3 regions of the Cedecea davisae genome follow, and region 3 is predicted to be linked to each of the others. Evidence: predicted binding sites of a transcription regulator. Region 3 holds the regulator's gene; each other region holds the start of a gene.
The links. The regulator Fur, encoded in region 3, represses iron uptake genes when iron is present. The targets are predictions, from matches to a motif close to ATAATAATGAGAACNACTATCAA.

Region 1 (6,008 bases), 1.7 Mb from region 3:
CGATGATTGGCGCCCCTGCAATGGCGCTGCTGCCCGCTTTAGCTCCCTCTTTACCCGGGGATAACACCGACAACGGGCTGATTTTACTCTTCGCCCGCAGCACGGGTCAGCTGCTGGCGCCGCTGGTGCTGAGCGAAAACAAGGTTCGTCATCGTGCCGGTAAAACCGCCCCACTGCTGCTGGCCCTGCTCTTTTTCACTCTTTGCTATTTCGGCGTTGCGCAGTCCGGTAGCTTGTGGATTGCCGTGCCGCTTATCATCCTCGCCCACCTGTTCAGCAACTGGTTTTATTTGGTGGCAACGCTCAACGTTATGGACAGCTTTGCTCCGGCCCATGTTGGCGCGGCGATGGCCTCAAGCTGGCGGCTTCAGCTTGGCATCACTCTACTGCTACCGACGCTTACCGGCGCGCTGGCTAACCACTTCCCGCCGCAGTGGGTACTGCTGGGAAGCGGCATCTTCGGGATTATTATTGCCCTGTTTATGCTCGGTAGCTTGCCAAAGTTACGGAATTGTAATTTGATAACGCGGCGGAATATTTCCGCACTTAATTTTAATAATGATGATGACAGTAAGACAGGTGGATAATGGCATTTTATAAAGCAACACTGGCAGCAGCGCTGGCTCTGACACTGGCTGGCTGCGTGGCACCGGCTAAAACAACCGCACCGGTAGCACCAGCACCTGCCGCCGCCCCGGCTAAACAGTGCCAGGTCGGTGACGCAATGACGCAAACCACGCTCTACTTCGGTATTAGCCGCCCTTCAGGTGTAATCATCACCGCCAAAGAATGGCGCAGCTTTGTTGATAAGGACGTGACCCCACGCTTCCGCGACGGGCTGACAGAGTATGATGCGAAGGGCCAGTGGCTTAATGCGAAAGGCGAAGTGACCCACGAGCCAAGTAAAGCGCTGATGTTAATTCGCGGCAGCGATGTGGAAAGCAGCAAGAAAGTAGACGAACTGCGTAATATCTATAAAACCCGCTTTGCGCAGGAATCCGTAATGCGCGTTGACCAGCCGGTCTGCGCCGCATTCTGATAACGAGATAGCGTTAAACAAACGGCGGGTTTCCCCGCCGTTTTTTATTTACAGCACCAGCCCGGCAAATGCCGCAGACAGCAGGCTGACAAGCGTCGCGCCATAAACAAGGCGCAGGCCAAAGCGAGAAACAACGTTGCCCTGCTTTTCATTCAGGCCTTTAATTGCCCCGGCTACGATGCCGATTGACGCAAAGTTGGCAAACGACACCAGGAATACAGATAAGATCCCCAGACCGCGCGGCGTCAGCGTCGCCATGATTTTTTGCAGCTCAATCATCGCCACAAATTCATTCGCCACCAGCTTGGTTGCCATAATACCGGCGGCTTTCAAAGCATCCGGCGCTGGAATGCCTACCAGCCAGGCAAACGGGTAAAACACGTAGCCGAGGATCTGCTGGAAGCTCAGACCGAACACCGTCGCGAACAGCGCGTTGATGGCGCTAATCAGGGCAATAAAACCAATCAGCATCGCCAGAATTATCATCGCTACTTTGAAACCGGCGAGGATGTACTCCCCCAGCATCTCAAAGAAACTCTGCGATTCGTGCAGTTTCTCAAGCTTGATTTCGGGTTCATCGCCCGGGCTTGTCGGGTTAATTATCGACACAATAATGAAGGTGCTGAACATATTGAGGATCAGCGCCGCCACAACATACTTCGGCTCCAGCATCGTCATGTACGCGCCGACAATAGACAGCGAAACGGTGGACATCGCCGTAGCCGCCATGGTGAACAGACGGCGGGAGCTGAGATCCCCAAGCACGCCTTTATACGCAATGAAGTTTTCCGACTGGCCCAGGATAAGCGAGCTGACGGCGTTAAACGACTCCAGCTTGCCGAGACCGTTAACTTTAGAAAGCAGCGTGCCCACAATGCGGATAATAATCGGCAGAATGCGGAAGTGCTGCAAAATCCCGATAAGGGCGGAGATGAAGATAATCGGGCACAGCACGCCGAGGAAGATAAACGCCAGCCCGGCCTTGCTCATACCGCCGAACACAAAGTCACTCCCCTGCCCGGCAAAGGTCAGAAGGTGCCCAAAGAAGCCGGATACGCCGTTAATCACCCACAGGCCGCTGTCGGAGTGCAGGAAGAAGAAAGCCAGCAGGCCTTCAATAACGACAAGTTGTAACAAATAGCGGATGCGAATGGTCTTACGATCGAAGCTCACCAGCCACGCCAGTCCCATAATGACAAAAAGTGCGAGTAGAAAATGAAGGATATTCATGTGCAGTCTAATTTTGAAAGAAAGGTATTTAGCCACAGCCTCCGCGCGAGGTAAATGGTGGCCATAAGAATATTTAACCATAAGTTTTCCCAATGACAGCATAGACTTACACTTAGCATGGTTACTTTTTTTAACGTTAAATATTGCAGAGAAAATAAAATTTCAGAGCAAATAAACAGTAAAAACGAAACACGATTAATTCTCATTATTAATTCATTTCTTCACAAATAAAATAATAGTAACAACCATTCTCATTACACTAATATAATTAACAATTCCTTTGCATTCGTAAAAATAAATAATTAAAGTAGCGCCATTAACGCCCCCCACAATTTATGGAGCCTGTGATGCTGAAGACGGAAATGATCGAAAAACTGAACGAGCAGATGAACCTCGAACTCTACTCCTCGCTGCTCTACCAGCAGATGAGCGCCTGGTGCAGTTATCACAGCTTTGAGGGAGCGGCCGCGTTCCTGCGTCGCCATGCACAGGAAGAGATGGAACATATGCAGCGCCTGTTCGCATATTTAAGCGACACCGGAAATATGCCGCGCATTAACGCCATTGCGTCTCCATATTTAGAGTACGCCTCTCTTGATGAGTTATTTAAAGCGACTTACGAACACGAGCAGTTAATTACTCGTCAGATTAATGAGCTGACCCACTCAGCGATGATCTCCCAGGATTACCCAACCTTTAATTTCCTGCAGTGGTATGTTGCCGAGCAGCATGAAGAAGAGAAGCTGTTTAAATCCGTACTGGATAAACTCAGCCTGGTGGGCAAAAGCGGTGAAGGCCTGTACTTCATCGACAAAGAGCTGGCAACCCTGGACACCCAGGCTTAATTGTCGCTGTTACTCAGCAGGCCACTGCGGCCTGCTGATGTTTTATCTTAGTGTAACGCCCCGCCGTCGCGCTGGCTGTGCCAGTAGCCGTACAGTTCCAATGCAGCCGGTTTAATCGCTTCGATACTCGCCCAGAATGCCTCCGGCGACAGCGTGTCAAACTTCTCCAGATTCTCTTCAAGACCATGTAAAGCGATGGCTTCAAGCGCAGGTTGCAGCGCTGCCGGGAGCGCAGGCCACTGTTCCAGAGCAACGCCGCGCATATAGCCGTAGCACCACTCCTCAACGATGGTAATTTCACGCCCATCCACTTCGTCGGTGCCAAACAGCGGCTCAAACTGCTCGGGATACCCGGCAAGACGCTCGGCAATATCGTTCATATGCTGGAATACCAGCACGTTAAAACGGGTTAACTCGTCGGCATTTTCCCACTCTGGCTCGGCATCGCCTCCCCATACTGCTCTCAGCACGGTTGCTGGCTCGGTCACTTTCGGGCCGGACAGGATGGCCGTCAGCAGCCCGTCCAGTTCGGCCACATCGATGACGGAATGGGTGGTCCCGTACTTCATCAGCACATCGTCAAGCCATACAATTTCGTCTTCGTTTAACGGTCCCTGGGTCATAATGCTGGCTCCTCTGCGTAGCTCTTTTTAATAAAATGAGATGTATTCTACCCGCTCCGGGGCCTAAATGATTGCCGTGCTTTCACTCCGGCGATAAACAGTCCATTAGCAGGGCTTTATTTATCTGCACCGGGGCCGAAGCATACAGCTTTTGCGAGATTCCGGCAGGAATAACCTGGTCATCGCCAGCAGCAATCACCAAAAGCTTACCGCCGTAACCAGAATGAAGTTTAGTGTTAATTGTAGAATGACATTTATTCCTGTAAGCAGAAACACTTGCAATTAGAGAATAAAAAACAGGCAGTAGGCACAAAAATATAATGGGAAAGGCGCGCCTGGGGAATTTGCTTTTGCCACAGCATAATTGCGGTGAGATAATGCCAACCTTAAGTACAAAGTCACTCCATAAAAACCTTGCGCTATCTGGTAATTAATAACGTTACTGTCACGTAATGTTAGTAATTTATTGATTCATCTCTGGGAGTTTTAAAACGTGAATACATTACTTGCCGGCGTCACGTTGCTTATTTTGGGCGACAGTCATGTCGCATTTAAGGATTCTCTGCTTTCTGTTTTACCCGAAGCCTATGAAAGCATGGGGGCAAAAGTTGTTACCTATGGCGTTTGTTCTTCAAGCCCGGCGGGTTGGGTAAAAGGCCCGAAAGACACCGGCTGCGGCGGCGTAGTCAGAAACGGCACCGGCCCGATAGCCGACCCTTCTGCCGCCACATTTCCCTTCCCGGACGTCGCCAGCCTGATTGATAAATGGCAGCCGACGGCGGTGATGTTTATCTACGGCGACACCATTGGCAGCTACACCGCAGACCCTTTCCCTGCCGAGTGGATTGAAAACCAGGTGAAATCCGTAGCCACGCTGGCCGGAGCCAAAACAAAATGCCTGTGGGTGGGGCCGACATGGGGCACGTTTAACCCACGCTACGGTAAAACCGAAGAAACCACCAAACGCATCACCGGTTTCCTGTCATCCCACGTTCAGCCCTGCACCTACATCGACAGCACGTCGTTTATGCAAAATAAAGCGGTTGAAACCGTAGATGGCCTTCACCTGACGCCTAAAAGCTACAAAGCCTGGGGCGCAGGGATTGTGGACGCGACTTTGCCGCTACTAAGCGGGAACGGGAGTAAAAGCTGATTACTCAACGTCGAAACGATATTGACGGGCTGCGCGGGCTGGCCGTGCTGCTGGTGATGTTTTTCCATGCCGGATGGATTTCAGGCGGTTTTGTTGGGGTAGATGTTTTTTGCGTCATCTCGGGCTATTACATGAGCAAGATGGCGCTTATGCAGCAGCCTTTCGCCCCGATTAAATTCATGGTCAGGCGTATACAACGCCTATTACCAGCACTGTTATGCATGGTGATAACGGTCTCAGCCCTAATGCTGTGGTGGCTATTGCCGAGAGACAGAGCTGATGTTGCCTCCAACGGCATGTCCGCCCTCTTTTATTTATCTAATTTTTGGGCTCATCAGAACGTCGGCTATTTTGCCGGGCAGTCGCTCGCCTATCCGTTCCTGCACACCTGGTCTCTGTCGCTGGAAATGCAGTTCTACCTGCTTATCCTGCTGCTGGGTATGGCAGGAAGGCGCTGGGGCACGCTAATCGCTATCGCGGTCATCTCTTTTGCCGTCTCGCAGTCCAGCTGGAGCATGGGATATTACGGTCTGGTAGACCGACTCTGGCAGTTTGCCCTCGGCGGCATTGTTGCCTGGCTACCGCTCTCTCGCTTGTCTTCGAAACTAAACTCGCTGTTTTACTGTATGGCGACTGCGGCTATCGTCGCCTGCGCCCTGCTGTATAACAACGCCTTTGCCAGCCCTTCGGCCTGGTCTTTACTGCCCGGCCTGGCTGCGGCTCTGATCCTGGCGCTGCCGAACGCTCCGGCAAACAGGTTGCTGGCCACGCTCTCCCCGCTGGGGCTTATCTCTTATTCACTCTATTTGTGGCACTGGCCGGTCATTGTCGGCGCTACCTATTTCTTTGAAAAGCAGATAACCGGCATCTTGATGGTCGCCGCACTCGTCACCTCTGTCGTGCTGGGCACTCTCAGCTACCTGCTGGTTGAGCGCAGAGCGCCGGTCAAGCTGCTGCTATCCATTAACGTGCTGGCCGCTGCCGGGCTGTTTATCGTCAGCAGTTATTGAGAGATCCAACTAATAAAGGGGAGCGTGATTTTCGGCGCTCCCTTTTTTATTTGCGGGAGGCCAGCGGCGGAATGGATCGAGGAAAAGCGTTAGCTAAATCGCAGGCAA
Region 2 (6,008 bases), 2.3 Mb from region 3:
GGAACAGGCTACGCTAACTATGAGCGCCTTAAAAACCTGCAGGCCGATATCATCAAAATTGACGGTTGCTTTGTCCGCGATATCACCAGCGACGTTATGGATAAGCTGATTGTGAAATCCATCTGTGAGCTGGCGGCAGCCAAACCGCTGACCGTGGTGGCCGAGTATGTCGAAACGGAAGAGCAGCGCGAAATTCTGCTGCAGCTTGGTGTCCAGTTCCTGCAAGGTTATCTGGTGGGGCGGCCTGAACCGCTGCACCTGCTGGAAAGTCGATCGCTATCCTTTGCGCCGTAAAAAGGAATCACCGTGAGCACCTCGTTGATGAGCCACTTTCACCAGCCGATGGAAAAGACATTGCGCATTACCCATGTCTGCTTTCTGTCGCTTTTCTTGCTGATTACTTTCCTGTTCTGGCAGCAGGGCGAGCTGTTTAATCACGGCTATCGCACCAGCCAGCTTAGCCACCTTGAAAGCGTGATAGCCCGGCTGGAAACCAAATCTCAGTATCAAATCGACAACCTGCGCTACCTGCGGCGCATGTTTATTGAGACCCTGGACGAGCCTCTGTTCACGCCGCTGTCCCGGCTTTCTATGCTGGCTGGTGACAAAAAAGGGATGGCGCATCTTTGGATCCGCAACTTGCCTATTCCTGACAGCGTCGCTGAGCCGGAAAAAAATGATCAAAAAGAACTGCTGACGCGCAGAGAGTACCAGGCGCTGCGTGAGATTCAGGATCTCTTCCCCCTGGCGGGCGGTGGGAACCATCTCTCTTCCAATATCTACTATATGTCCCGCTCCGGGGCGTTTATCGCTTCGCTCTCGCAGGAGGTGAATCAGCTGCTTATCGAGAGCGCTAACCCTCTGCACCAGCAGGGATCTTTTGTGCTGGGTTCGCCGCTGCTAAATCCCTCGCGCGGCTCATTCTGGACGAGGCAGAACATCCCCGGCACCAATCAAACGCTGATTAACGGCTCGCTGCCGGTGGATTTTGACAACCAGTGGATCGGGTTATTCGGCATCGCGGTGACCACCGAAACGCTGCAAATGTTTCTCTCCAGCTCGCTGCCGGAAGGCACGCAAAGCGCCTATCTGTTATTTGACGAGCAGCTCAACCCGCTGACCCAGGCGGTTGGCTCGCAAAATGGCTACCGGCTCAGCGAACCTCAGCGCCAGGCCATTCTCGAAAGTCTGTCTCATGCCTCGCGGGGAACCCTGCGCTTTAGCCACGCCTATGTCACCTTCGGGAAAGTGATGGGCACCGGAGCCGTCCTCGTCAGCATTCAGACTATCGGCCAGGGCCTGCATGAAGACTTTGGCCGTTTTAGCGTGCTGCTGGTGGTGATGTGGCTGATTGTCATGTTCATCTTGCTGGGGTCGCACCGCATGATTTGCCGCCTGGTTCGCAATATGGGCTCTTTGCAACAAGAGATGCACCGGCATGCGCTCCACGACCATTTAACCGAGGTGCTTAACCGCCGCGGGTTCTTTGAAACGACCGCCAGGATTAGCCCCCACTACGTTGACTACTCGCTCATTCAGTTGGATCTCGATCACTTTAAGAGGGTTAATGACCGCTTTGGTCATCAGGTAGGTGACCAGGTGCTAAGCCACGCCTCGCGCTGTATTCAGCAGGCGATCCGCAGCCAGGATATTGTTGGGCGCATCGGCGGAGAGGAGTTCTGTATCTATCTGCCCAATACCGACCTGCACGCGGCGGTTGCCGTGGCGCAGCGGGTACGCAAAATGCTGGTCAATACGCCGCTGAAGCTTGCCGATGGCGAGAGTCTGCTGGTGAGCGCTTCGCTGGGTGTTGCTTCCCACGAAGAGGAGCCGGAGGGCACGCTGGAGCAGATACAGAGCCTGGCGGACATCCGGCTATATTACGCCAAGCAGCAGGGGAGAAACCGGGTATGCTGGCGTGAAGACGGCGAATTGCAGGCATAAAAAAAGCCGGGGAGATGCCCCGGCTTCTTCATCAGGCTAAATCAGATAACCAGCGCCGCGATGGAAGCGGAGAGGATACTGACCAGAGTGGAGCCGTAGACCAGCTTCAGGCCGAAGCGGGAAACCACGTTACCCTGTTCTTCGTTCAGGCCTTTAATCGCGCCGGCGATAATCCCGATAGAAGAGAAGTTAGCGAAGGAGACCAGGAACACGGACAGGATGCCTTCCGCACGCGGAGACAGGCTGCTGGCAATCTTCTGCAGGTCCATCATGGCAACGAATTCGTTGGAAACCAGTTTGGTCGCCATGATACTGCCCACCTGTAATGCTTCGCCGGACGGTACGCCCATCACCCATGCAACCGGGTAGAAGATGTAGCCCAGAATGCCCTGGAAGGAGATACCCAGCACGGCGGCGAACAGCGCGTTCAGGCCGGAGATCAGGGCGATGAAGCCAATCAGCATCGCGGCAACGATAATCGCAACTTTGAAACCTGCCAGAATGTACTCGCCGAGCATTTCGAAGAAGCTTTGGCCTTCGTGCAGGTTAGACATCTGCAGGTCTTCTTCTTTCTCGTCCACGCGGTACGGGTTGATAAGCGACAGCACGATAAAGGTACTGAACATGTTCAGCACCAGCGCGGCAACCACGTATTTTGGCTGCAACATGGTCATGTAGGCACCCACAATCGACATCGACACGGTAGACATAGCGGTTGCCGCCATGGTGTACATGCGGTTGCGCGACATCTTGCCGAGAATATCCTTATAGGCAATAAAGTTTTCTGACTGTCCCAGAATCAGCGAGCTTACGGCGTTAAAGGATTCCAGCTTACCCATACCGTTGACTTTAGAAAGCACGGTACCGATAGCGCGGATAACAATCGGCAGAATGCGAATGTGCTGCAAAATACCGATCAGCGCAGAAATAAACACGATAGGACACAGCACTTTCAGGAAGAAGAATGCCAGACCTTCGTCGTTCATTTTGCCGAACACAAAGTTTGTCCCTTCGTTGGCGAAGCCAAGCAACTTCTCGAACATCTCGGAGAAGCCTCTTACAAAGCCCAGGCCGACATCAGAGGTCAGGAAGAACCAGGCCAGTAAAACTTCGATAACCAACAGTTGAATGACAAAGCGAATACGAATTTGCTTGCGGTTAGGGCTAACCAGCAGAGCCAGCAGCGCGACCACAGCAAGCGCTAAAACAAAGTGCAAAACGCGGGACATATTTGCTCCAAATATGAGGCAGGTTTAATTTCGTTGCACATTCTATGTAACAAGCAATAAGAAAACGAGATCAATTCCACACTATAGTGATGAGCTGTGACGGAACGCAAAAATAGTGATCCACCATACATTTCTGCTATGTTAAGTAAAGAAGCTAAAAGTTACGTTAGGACTTGCGGTAAACAGTTTACATGTTGTTCAAATGTTAATCCGTTAACCGGCATCCAGAATCGCCATCTCACGCCTCCTGCTCATCGTTTTCAGCTATCAGAGAAATCAATTTCCCGGCACTAAATGAACTTGATAATCATTCTCACTTTGATAGCATAAAACATAGCAAAGGCTATATCTCAGAGGCAGAAGATGACAAACAGTCGCATTGACAGCAGCACCGGGCGAACCGCGCGCAAACTACGCCTGGCGTTAATGGGGCCTGCGTTTATCGCCGCTATCGGCTACATCGACCCCGGTAACTTCGCGACCAATATTCAGGCCGGGGCCAGCTATGGCTACCAGCTGCTGTGGGTGGTGGTTTGGGCTAACCTGATGGCCGCCATGATTCAGGTGCTTTCGGCCAAGCTAGGGATAGCCACCGGCAAAAACCTTGCCGAGCAAATTCGTGACCATTACCCGCGCCCGCTGGTTTGGATCTACTGGGTGCAGGCAGAGATTATTGCCATGGCGACGGATCTGGCTGAGTTTATCGGCGCGGCCATCGGCTTTAAGCTTATTCTCGGCGTCTCGCTGTTACAGGGCGCGGTGCTGACCGGGATTGCCACTTTCCTGATCCTGATGCTGCAAAGCCGGGGGCAAAAGCCGCTGGAAAAAGTCATCGGCGGGCTGCTGCTGTTCGTTGCGGCGGCATATATTGTCGAGCTTATCTTCTCTCAGCCAAAATTTGCCGAGTTAGGGAAGGGGATGCTAATCCCGAGTCTGCCAACCTCGGAGGCGGTATTCCTTGCCGCTGGCGTACTGGGCGCAACCATTATGCCGCACGTTATTTACCTGCACTCTTCGCTGACCCAGCATCTGCATGCCGGTAACCGGGCGGAGCGTTATTCCGCGACAAAATGGGACGTGGGCATCGCGATGACTATCGCGGGCTTTGTGAACCTGGCGATGATGGCGACCGCGGCGGCGGCATTCCACTTTACCGGGCATACCGGCATTGCCGAACTGGAAGATGCGTACAAAACGCTGGAACCGCTGCTGAGCCACGGCGCGGCGACCATTTTTGGTCTTAGCCTGGTGGCGGCCGGCCTCTCTTCAACGGTTGTCGGCACGCTGGCCGGGCAGGTGGTGATGCAGGGCTTCGTACGCTTCTACATTCCGCTTTGGGTGCGCCGGGCTATTACCATGGCGCCGTCTTTTGTCGTGATTCTGATGGGATTAGATCCCACCAGAATTCTGGTGATGAGCCAGGTGTTGCTGAGCTTTGGTATCGCGCTGGCGCTGGTGCCGCTGCTTATCTTTACCAGCGATAAAAAACTGATGGGCGACCTGGTTAACGTCCGCTGGGTGAAACTGGTGGGCTGGGCGATTGTGGCCCTGGTGGTGACGCTCAACCTGTGGCTTATTTTCGGTACGCTGTTTGGCAACTAAGTTTGCCGGGTAAAGTAAAAAGGGCCGGTTAAACCGGCCCTTTATCTATCTTAGTGATGATGCCCGTGACCCCGGCCACGCCCACGATGGTCATCGCGGTCATTCCAGCCTTCGCGGTAGCCGCGCTCGTAGCTGCTTGGGCCCCGTTTCCAGTTGCGATCCCAGCCACGGTGGTGGTGCCAGCCGCGATCGCGCCATTCATAGTTACGGTGCCAGTAGTCCCTGTCGCGCCATTTGCCGCCGTCCCAGTAATTACCGCGATAATCCCTATCGCCAATCTGCAATTTTACCGATGGCAGCAAGGTGATTTCCCCCGCATTGGCAACCAGCGGTGCCGCTACCAGTAAGGCAATGGCAAGCATCAGTGACCTGAACATACTTTCTCTCCTTGGTTCCCGTAGCCGCACCGGCGGCCTGTTAACACAATATTACAAACCGGCTAGCGGGACGATGAACTACACAACTCCTAAATCAGCGGCGGCAGCACTTTTTGTTAAAGATAATCGTCTTCTCTGGGCAGAAGGGTAAGCGGTTACACCAGAATGGCTTCGATGGCCTCACGCTCCTGCTGGCTAAACTGGCGTCGGGCGAGCATGCCGACGGCATCCTCAATCTGGCTGATTTTACTGGCGCCAATTAACACCGAAGTGACTTTATCATCTCGCAGCACCCAGGCCAGCGCCATCTGGGAAAGCTTCTGCCCGCGCCCGAGCGCAATGTCGTTAAGCCTGCGTACTTTATCGAGCTTTTCGGGAGTGATTTGCTCCGGGTTGAGGAAGCGGCTGCCGCTGGCGGCGCGCGAGTCCGCCGGAATGCCTGCCAGATAACGGTCGGTTAATTGGCCGCCCGCGAGGGGTGAAAACGCAATACTGCCGACGCCTTTAGCCTGGAGTAGATCCAGCAGCCCGCCTTCAACCCAGCGTTCAAACATTGAATAGCGCGGCTGATGGATTAGGCACGGTGTGCCAAGCTGGTTGAGGATCTCAATTGCCTTTTCCGCCAGCTCCGCCGGGTAATTCGAGAGCCCGACGTACAGCGCCTTGCCCTGGCGTACGACATGGTCGAGGGCGCGCATTGTCTCCTCGAGCGGCGTTTCCGGGTCCGGGCGGTGGTGATAGAAAATATCCACGTATTCCAGGTCCATCCGGCGCAGGCTTTGGTCCAGACTGGCGAGTAGATATTTACGCGAACCCCAGTCGCCGTAAGGCCCGTCCCACATGGTGTAGCCCGCTT
Region 3 (6,008 bases):
TGTTCCGCGCCGAGGAAGCTTTCGCAGTAAATCTTGTAGGCGTCTTCGGTGCCGGAAGGACGGGCGGCGAACCAGCCGTTTTCGGTCATCACCTTCAGGCCGCCGATAGAAGCCCCATTGCCCGGAGCCGCAGTCAGACGAGCGGTGATTGGGTCACCAGCCAGCGTATCCGCGCTGACCATTTCAGGAGACAGCTTAGACAACGCGGCCTTCTGCGCGGAGGTCGCAGGAGCCTGAATGCGGTTGTAGCTCGGCGCGCCAAAGCGTGCGGCCAGTTCGTCATAATGCTGCTGCGGATTTTTGCCGGTTACGGCGGTAATTTCGGCCGCCAGCAGGCACATGATGATGCCGTCTTTATCGGTAGACCACGGCGTGCCGTTAAAGCGCAGGAAAGATGCCCCCGCACTCTCTTCGCCGCCGAAGCCAAAGCTGCCGTCGAACAGGCCGTCCACAAACCATTTGAAGCCCACCGGGACTTCCACCAGCTTGCGGCCCAAATCTTCTACCACGCGGTCGATCATCGCGGAAGAAACCAGGGTTTTGCCTACCGCCACCTCTTTGCCCCACTGCGGGCGATGCTGGAACAGGTAGTTGATCGCCACCGCCAGATAATGGTTAGGGTTCATCAGGCCAGCAGGCGTTACGATCCCGTGACGGTCATAATCCGGGTCGTTGGCAAACGCCAGGTCGAACTTATCGCGCAGCGCAAGCAGGCCCGCCATCGCGCATTCGGAGGAGCAGTCCATGCGGATTGCGCCGTCTTTATCGAGATGCATAAAGCGGAAGGTCTGGTCGACCTGATCGTTAACGATGGTCAGGTCAAGATTGTAGTGTTTTGCGATGCGGTGCCAGTATTCAATCCCGGAGCCGCCGAGTGGGTCAACGCCCAGCTTGAGGCCCGCTTTCTGGATGGCGGCCATATCAACGATGTCCACCAGCCCTTCGATAAACGGCTGAACCAGGTCCAGCTCTTTAACGTGGCCGCTGGCCCATGCTTTATCCAGGGAAATACGCCTCACGCCTTTCAGGCCGTCGGCCAGCAGCGCATTGGCTCTGTCCTCAACGACTTTAGTGACGTTGGTATCGGCCGGGCCACCGTTTGGCGGGTTGTATTTAATGCCGCCGTCATCCGGCGGGTTATGGGATGGCGTAATCACAATCCCGTCCGCCTGAGGGCCGGCTTTCTTGTTATGCACCAGAATCGCGTTGGAGATAGCAGGCGTCGGGGTATAGCCGTTGTCCTGCTGGACAATCACGTCCACGCCGTTGGCGGCCAGCACTTCCAGCACGGAGATAAACGCAGGTTCGGAAAGCGCGTGGGTATCTTTACCCACATAGCACGGGCCGGTTATCCCGTTTTTAGCGCGTTCCTCAGCGATGGCCTGAGCAATCGCCAGAATATGAGGCTCGTTAAAGCTGTGACGAGCCGCACTGCCGCGGTGGCCGGAGGTGCCGAACTTCACCGCGTGTTCACTATTACCCACCTCAGGTTTCAGCACGTAATACTGCGCCGTAAGCTGGGCTACGTTAATCAAATCGCTCTGTTGTGCAGGTTGACCCGCACGGTCGTGGTTAGCCATTGGCTTTTCCTTACTGACGCCAGGTTTTTAAATAGTGCCGCAAACCTTTTCAATCAGCTCCGCGGGGAACTGCATTGACTGCATGATGTGTTCAACCATGCTGCGTTTACGATCCGTATTCGTGTTGGTTATCACCCAGTACGGGGTGCCCGGAACATGTTTCGGCTTGGTTTGATTGCCGCTTGCCAGCAGCGTTTGCTCGTTACCGGCAAAGTAAACCCGGGTGCGGCCATGCAGCGATTCAGTAGCTTCGCCGAAGGTTTTTGCATCCAGTTGATAAAGCGTGGAGAGCACCATCATAAAGCGGTTAACGGCCTTATTCTGGGCGGCGTATTCGTCGGAGAGCAGCAGCTCACGCACCGCGCGAACGCGATTGCGGGCGGTATTAGCCGGTTTCTCCTCGACAACGGGCGCCGGGCGCTCCGCGGTGGCAGGTGTAGGGGTAGCTGCTGGAGTTTGTCCGGCGCTAAATTTGAGCATACGCCGTAAAATGTCGGACGCGCTTTCGCCAATATGCTTGGTTTGGCTGGCAATGTAGCGATAAAGCTCGTCATCAACTTCGATTGTTTTCATCTTAATCCAGTACGATATCTTTTCTGAATACAAGTCGTTGGGATTATAGGGGCAAATCCCAACAGCGAACAGGAGGGGCGGCTTAAAGTCAGAGTAAACTGAATATTTGCCGCACGCCCGCAGGAATGCCAACATAATACCCTAACCAAACGCCCCAAAATAAAGAACTTTGCCATGAAATTAAATGCTCGCCTGCAAACTGCGCAACAATCGAATAGCAATTCCCCTATCGTGCTGATCCACGGCCTGTTCGGCAGCCTCGACAACCTTGGCATACTGGCGCGGGATTTGGGCAAGGATCACACCCTTTTGCAGATAGATCTGCGCAACCACGGACTTTCACCGCGCAACGATGACATGAGCTATGCCGCAATGGCGCAGGACGTCATCGACACGCTCGACGCTTACAACATAGAAAAAGCAACTTTCATCGGCCACTCGATGGGCGGCAAAGTGGTGATGGCCTTAAGCGCGATTGCCCCCCAGCGCATTGATAAGCTGGTGATGATCGACATCGCACCTGTCAATTACCACGTTCGTCGTCACGACGAGATTTTCGCCGGGATCCGCGCGGTAACCGAAGCAGGCGTGAAAACGCGCCAGCAGGCCGCTCAAATAATGCGTGAGCACATTGCCGAAGAGGGCGTTATTCAGTTCCTGCTGAAATCCTTTGCCGACGGCGAGTGGAAATTCAACGTTCCGGTGCTCTGGCAACAATATGAGCATATTGTCGGCTGGCAGCCGATACCTGCCTGGCAGAAACCGGCGCTGTTTATTCGCGGCGGCGACTCGCCTTATGTTGACGAAAGTCATCGGGAAGAGCTGTTAAGGCAGTTCCCTCTGGCCCGCGCCCATGTGATTGCCGGAGCCGGACACTGGGTCCACGCCGAGAAACCGGATGCGGTTTTGCGCGCAATTCACCGATTTATCGACGCTGATGCGAAAAACTGATTAAAAACAGAACGACCGGGACGCAGAAGTCGCTAACGCGTTGGCGCGAATGGCGCGCTGATGTATGATGGCGCGCTTAATTGCACCGGCACCCTGCCCCTGCAGCCAGAATTCCCTGTCAGTATCCTAATCATGGCAAAAGAACAAACGGACCGTACTACATTAGATCTGTTCGCGGACGAGCGTCGCCCCGGGCGGCCTAAAACCAATCCGCTCTCGCGCGATGAGCAGCTGCGTATCAATAAACGCAACCAGCTAAAGCGCGATAAAGTGCGTGGTTTGAAGCGGGTAGAGCTAAAACTGAACAACGATGCGGTCGACGCCCTCAACCAGCTTGCCGACGCGCGTAATATTAGCCGTAGTGAGCTTATCGAAGAGATGTTGCTCGAGCAGCTCAAAAAGCTGGCTTAAGCGCTTTATACGCGCTTCGAGAAATCTGAAATCATAAAACGGTGAGCGAAACCATGTTGCAGACTGTGCACCAGGGCGTGATAGCTGTTTCCGCTGGCGATTCTGTTCTGCTATGATTGCCCTATACGTGGGCATTTAACGGCCAGCATACTATTTAGTTTCAAGAGGTTATTTTACTCATGGCAATCGTAGGCATTTTTTTCGGCAGCGACACCGGTAACACCGAAAATATCGCGAAAATGATTCAAAAACAGCTCGGTAAAGAAGTTGCTGAGGTGCGTGACATTGCTAAAAGCAGCAAAGAAGATCTCGAAGGTTTCGACATTCTGTTGCTCGGCATTCCAACCTGGTACTACGGCGAAGCCCAGTGCGATTGGGATGATTTCTTCCCAACCCTCGAAGAAGTCGATTTCAACGGCAAGCTGGTTGCGCTGTTCGGCTGCGGCGACCAGGAAGATTATGCAGAATACTTCTGCGACGCGCTCGGCACCATCCGCGACATCATTGAACCGCGCGGCGCGGCGATTGTTGGCCACTGGCCAACCGCAGGCTACCACTTCGAAGCCTCCAAAGGCCTCGCGGATGACGACCACTTTGTTGGCCTGGCGATTGACGAAGACCGCCAGCCAGAACTGACCGCAGAACGCGTTGAAAAGTGGGTTAAGCAGGTTTCTGAAGAGCTGAATCTGGCCGATATCATTAACGCCTGATTTCAATGGCGCAAATGATGAATTTGCGCCATCTTGATAGATTGCAGCAATGAAAATAATTGCTACAAGTTTGTAACTTTCTCGTACATCCCTGTACAATGTCTTCCTGATAGCTTGGCTGATAATTACTGTAAATGGCGACGCCGCCACGATTTTTCAGCCTTATTTTGCACCATACTTGCGGTTCCCATTTAGAAGCAGCAGTTCTATAATGAGACGCATTACTCTTAACGCTCACTGCAGTTTGAGCGAATCGTTAAGCAACAGGACAATTTCCGCATGACTGACAACAATACCGCATTAAAGAAGGCCGGCTTGAAAGTCACGCTTCCGCGATTAAAAATCCTTGAAGTGCTGCAAGAGCCGGTAAATCATCACGTCAGCGCGGAAGACTTATATAAACGACTGATCGATATGGGCGAAGAGATTGGCCTGGCGACGGTCTACCGCGTGCTGAACCAGTTTGACGATGCCGGGATCGTGACCCGTCATAATTTTGAAGGCGGCAAGTCCGTTTTTGAACTGACCCAGCAGCATCACCACGATCACCTTATCTGCCTCGACTGCGGTAAAGTGATTGAATTCAGCGATGACTCCATCGAGCTGCGCCAGCGTGAAATTGCCGCTCGTCACGGTATTCGCCTGACCAACCATAGCCTGTATCTGTACGGGCACTGCGCTGAAGGCGACTGCCGCGAAGACGAAAACGCTCACGCGCCTAAAGAGAAGTAAAGCGCTTTAGCGAACGCCGCCCTACTCTGACGGCGGCGCTCAAAAAAACAAAAACCGGTGAATCGCTTCACCGGTTTTTTTATCGACTAAAGAAAGTAAAGCCTTAGCCGTTGTTGGCGCGAATTTCCTGCCAAATTTTGTCGCAGCGTACTTTTGCCGCTTCGTCATTGCCGCTTTTTCTGGCCTGGATACATTTCTGGTAGTCCAGCACGTTAACCGTTTCCTTCTCGGCAAAGGCCTGGTGCTGTTTTTCCTGGCGCAGCACGTTCAGCACGCTCTGGCAGGCTTCAATTTTATCCGGGTTACCTTCCGCAGTATTGATACAGGCGCTATAGGCCTGCTTCAGGCGTGAGTCTTCCTTCGGAGCCGCAGGCTGAACGCAGGCGGACAGGCTAAAGGCTACGGCGGTAACCAGCAGAATCTTTTTCATATTCTATCCTTATCAAAATCGGGCGCTTTCGCGCCCGGTTTCACATCAGAAGATGGTGAATGGTGCGATAACGATGAATTTCACGTCACGCTCATCCTGGAACATGTTGCCGTAACCACCGCCCCAGCTTGGGATGTCTGAGTGGTTGTCGTACTGGGTAAAGTGCAGTTTGAACAGCGTACCTTTAGCACGACCTTCCTGCACGGTGTACATCGCGTCCAGACTGTAAGAAGACTCTTTGATTTTGTTGGCCGCAAGATCCTGACGGTTACCGGCAGCATCAAGCGCCCAGGTAGATGGTTTCGCATCCCATGCATAGACATAGGAGCCACCCACTGCCCAACCCGGCAGGTTCCAGTTGCTCAGGTCGTACATTGCGCCGAAGAATACCGCTTTTTCGCCGTTGGCGTTGAAGTCAGAGCGGTTATCCCACCACACGTCGAGACGGCCGTTGGAGGAAGCGTAGGTTGGGGTCATACGCTGCAGGAAGTACCCCTGCTGGCCTTCTGCCTTAACCATGGTTCCTTCGAGACGCAGGTCAACCTGGCCTACTTTATAGCCGAAGGTCAGTGCCTGCAGCCATGCGGTGCCGTCGTAAATATCGTTGATGGTATTATTGCT

Region 1: a site for Fur is predicted at 2,502-2,524, ahead of ftnA (non-heme ferritin). Genes of this name have one in related genera too.
Region 2: a site for Fur is predicted at 3,474-3,496, ahead of ACG1VR_RS06340 (Nramp family divalent metal transporter). Genes of this name have one in related genera too.

What each region holds. Positions count from the first base shown of each region.
Region 1 covers NZ_CP172054.1:1,803,870-1,809,877, reverse strand. Annotated here, with positions in the region: gene ACG1VR_RS08985 (hypothetical protein) at 1-587, shown strand, start outside; gene ACG1VR_RS08980 (DUF3574 domain-containing protein) at 587-1,039, shown strand; gene ACG1VR_RS08975 (NupC/NupG family nucleoside CNT transporter) at 1,088-2,269, opposite strand; gene ftnA (non-heme ferritin) at 2,617-3,114, shown strand; gene ACG1VR_RS08965 (YecA family protein) at 3,162-3,737, opposite strand; gene ACG1VR_RS08960 (SGNH/GDSL hydrolase family protein) at 4,231-4,890, shown strand; gene ACG1VR_RS08955 (acyltransferase family protein) at 4,947-5,900, shown strand.
Region 2 covers NZ_CP172054.1:1,223,369-1,229,376, forward strand. Annotated here, with positions in the region: gene ACG1VR_RS06325 (EAL domain-containing protein) at 1-294, shown strand, start outside; gene ACG1VR_RS06330 (diguanylate cyclase) at 307-1,944, shown strand; gene ACG1VR_RS06335 (NupC/NupG family nucleoside CNT transporter) at 1,986-3,173, opposite strand; gene ACG1VR_RS06340 (Nramp family divalent metal transporter) at 3,537-4,775, shown strand; gene ACG1VR_RS06345 (DUF2502 domain-containing protein) at 4,826-5,152, opposite strand; gene mgrA (L-glyceraldehyde 3-phosphate reductase) at 5,308-6,008, opposite strand, start outside.
Region 3 covers NZ_CP172054.1:3,538,940-3,544,947, forward strand. Annotated here, with positions in the region: gene pgm (phosphoglucomutase (alpha-D-glucose-1,6-bisphosphate-dependent)) at 1-1,580, opposite strand, end outside; gene seqA (replication initiation negative regulator SeqA) at 1,608-2,153, opposite strand; gene ybfF (esterase) at 2,328-3,104, shown strand; gene ybfE (LexA regulated protein) at 3,237-3,515, shown strand; gene fldA (flavodoxin FldA) at 3,695-4,225, shown strand; gene fur (ferric iron uptake transcriptional regulator) at 4,505-4,957, shown strand; gene chiQ (ChiQ/YbfN family lipoprotein) at 5,061-5,387, opposite strand; gene chiP (chitoporin) at 5,433-6,008, opposite strand, start outside.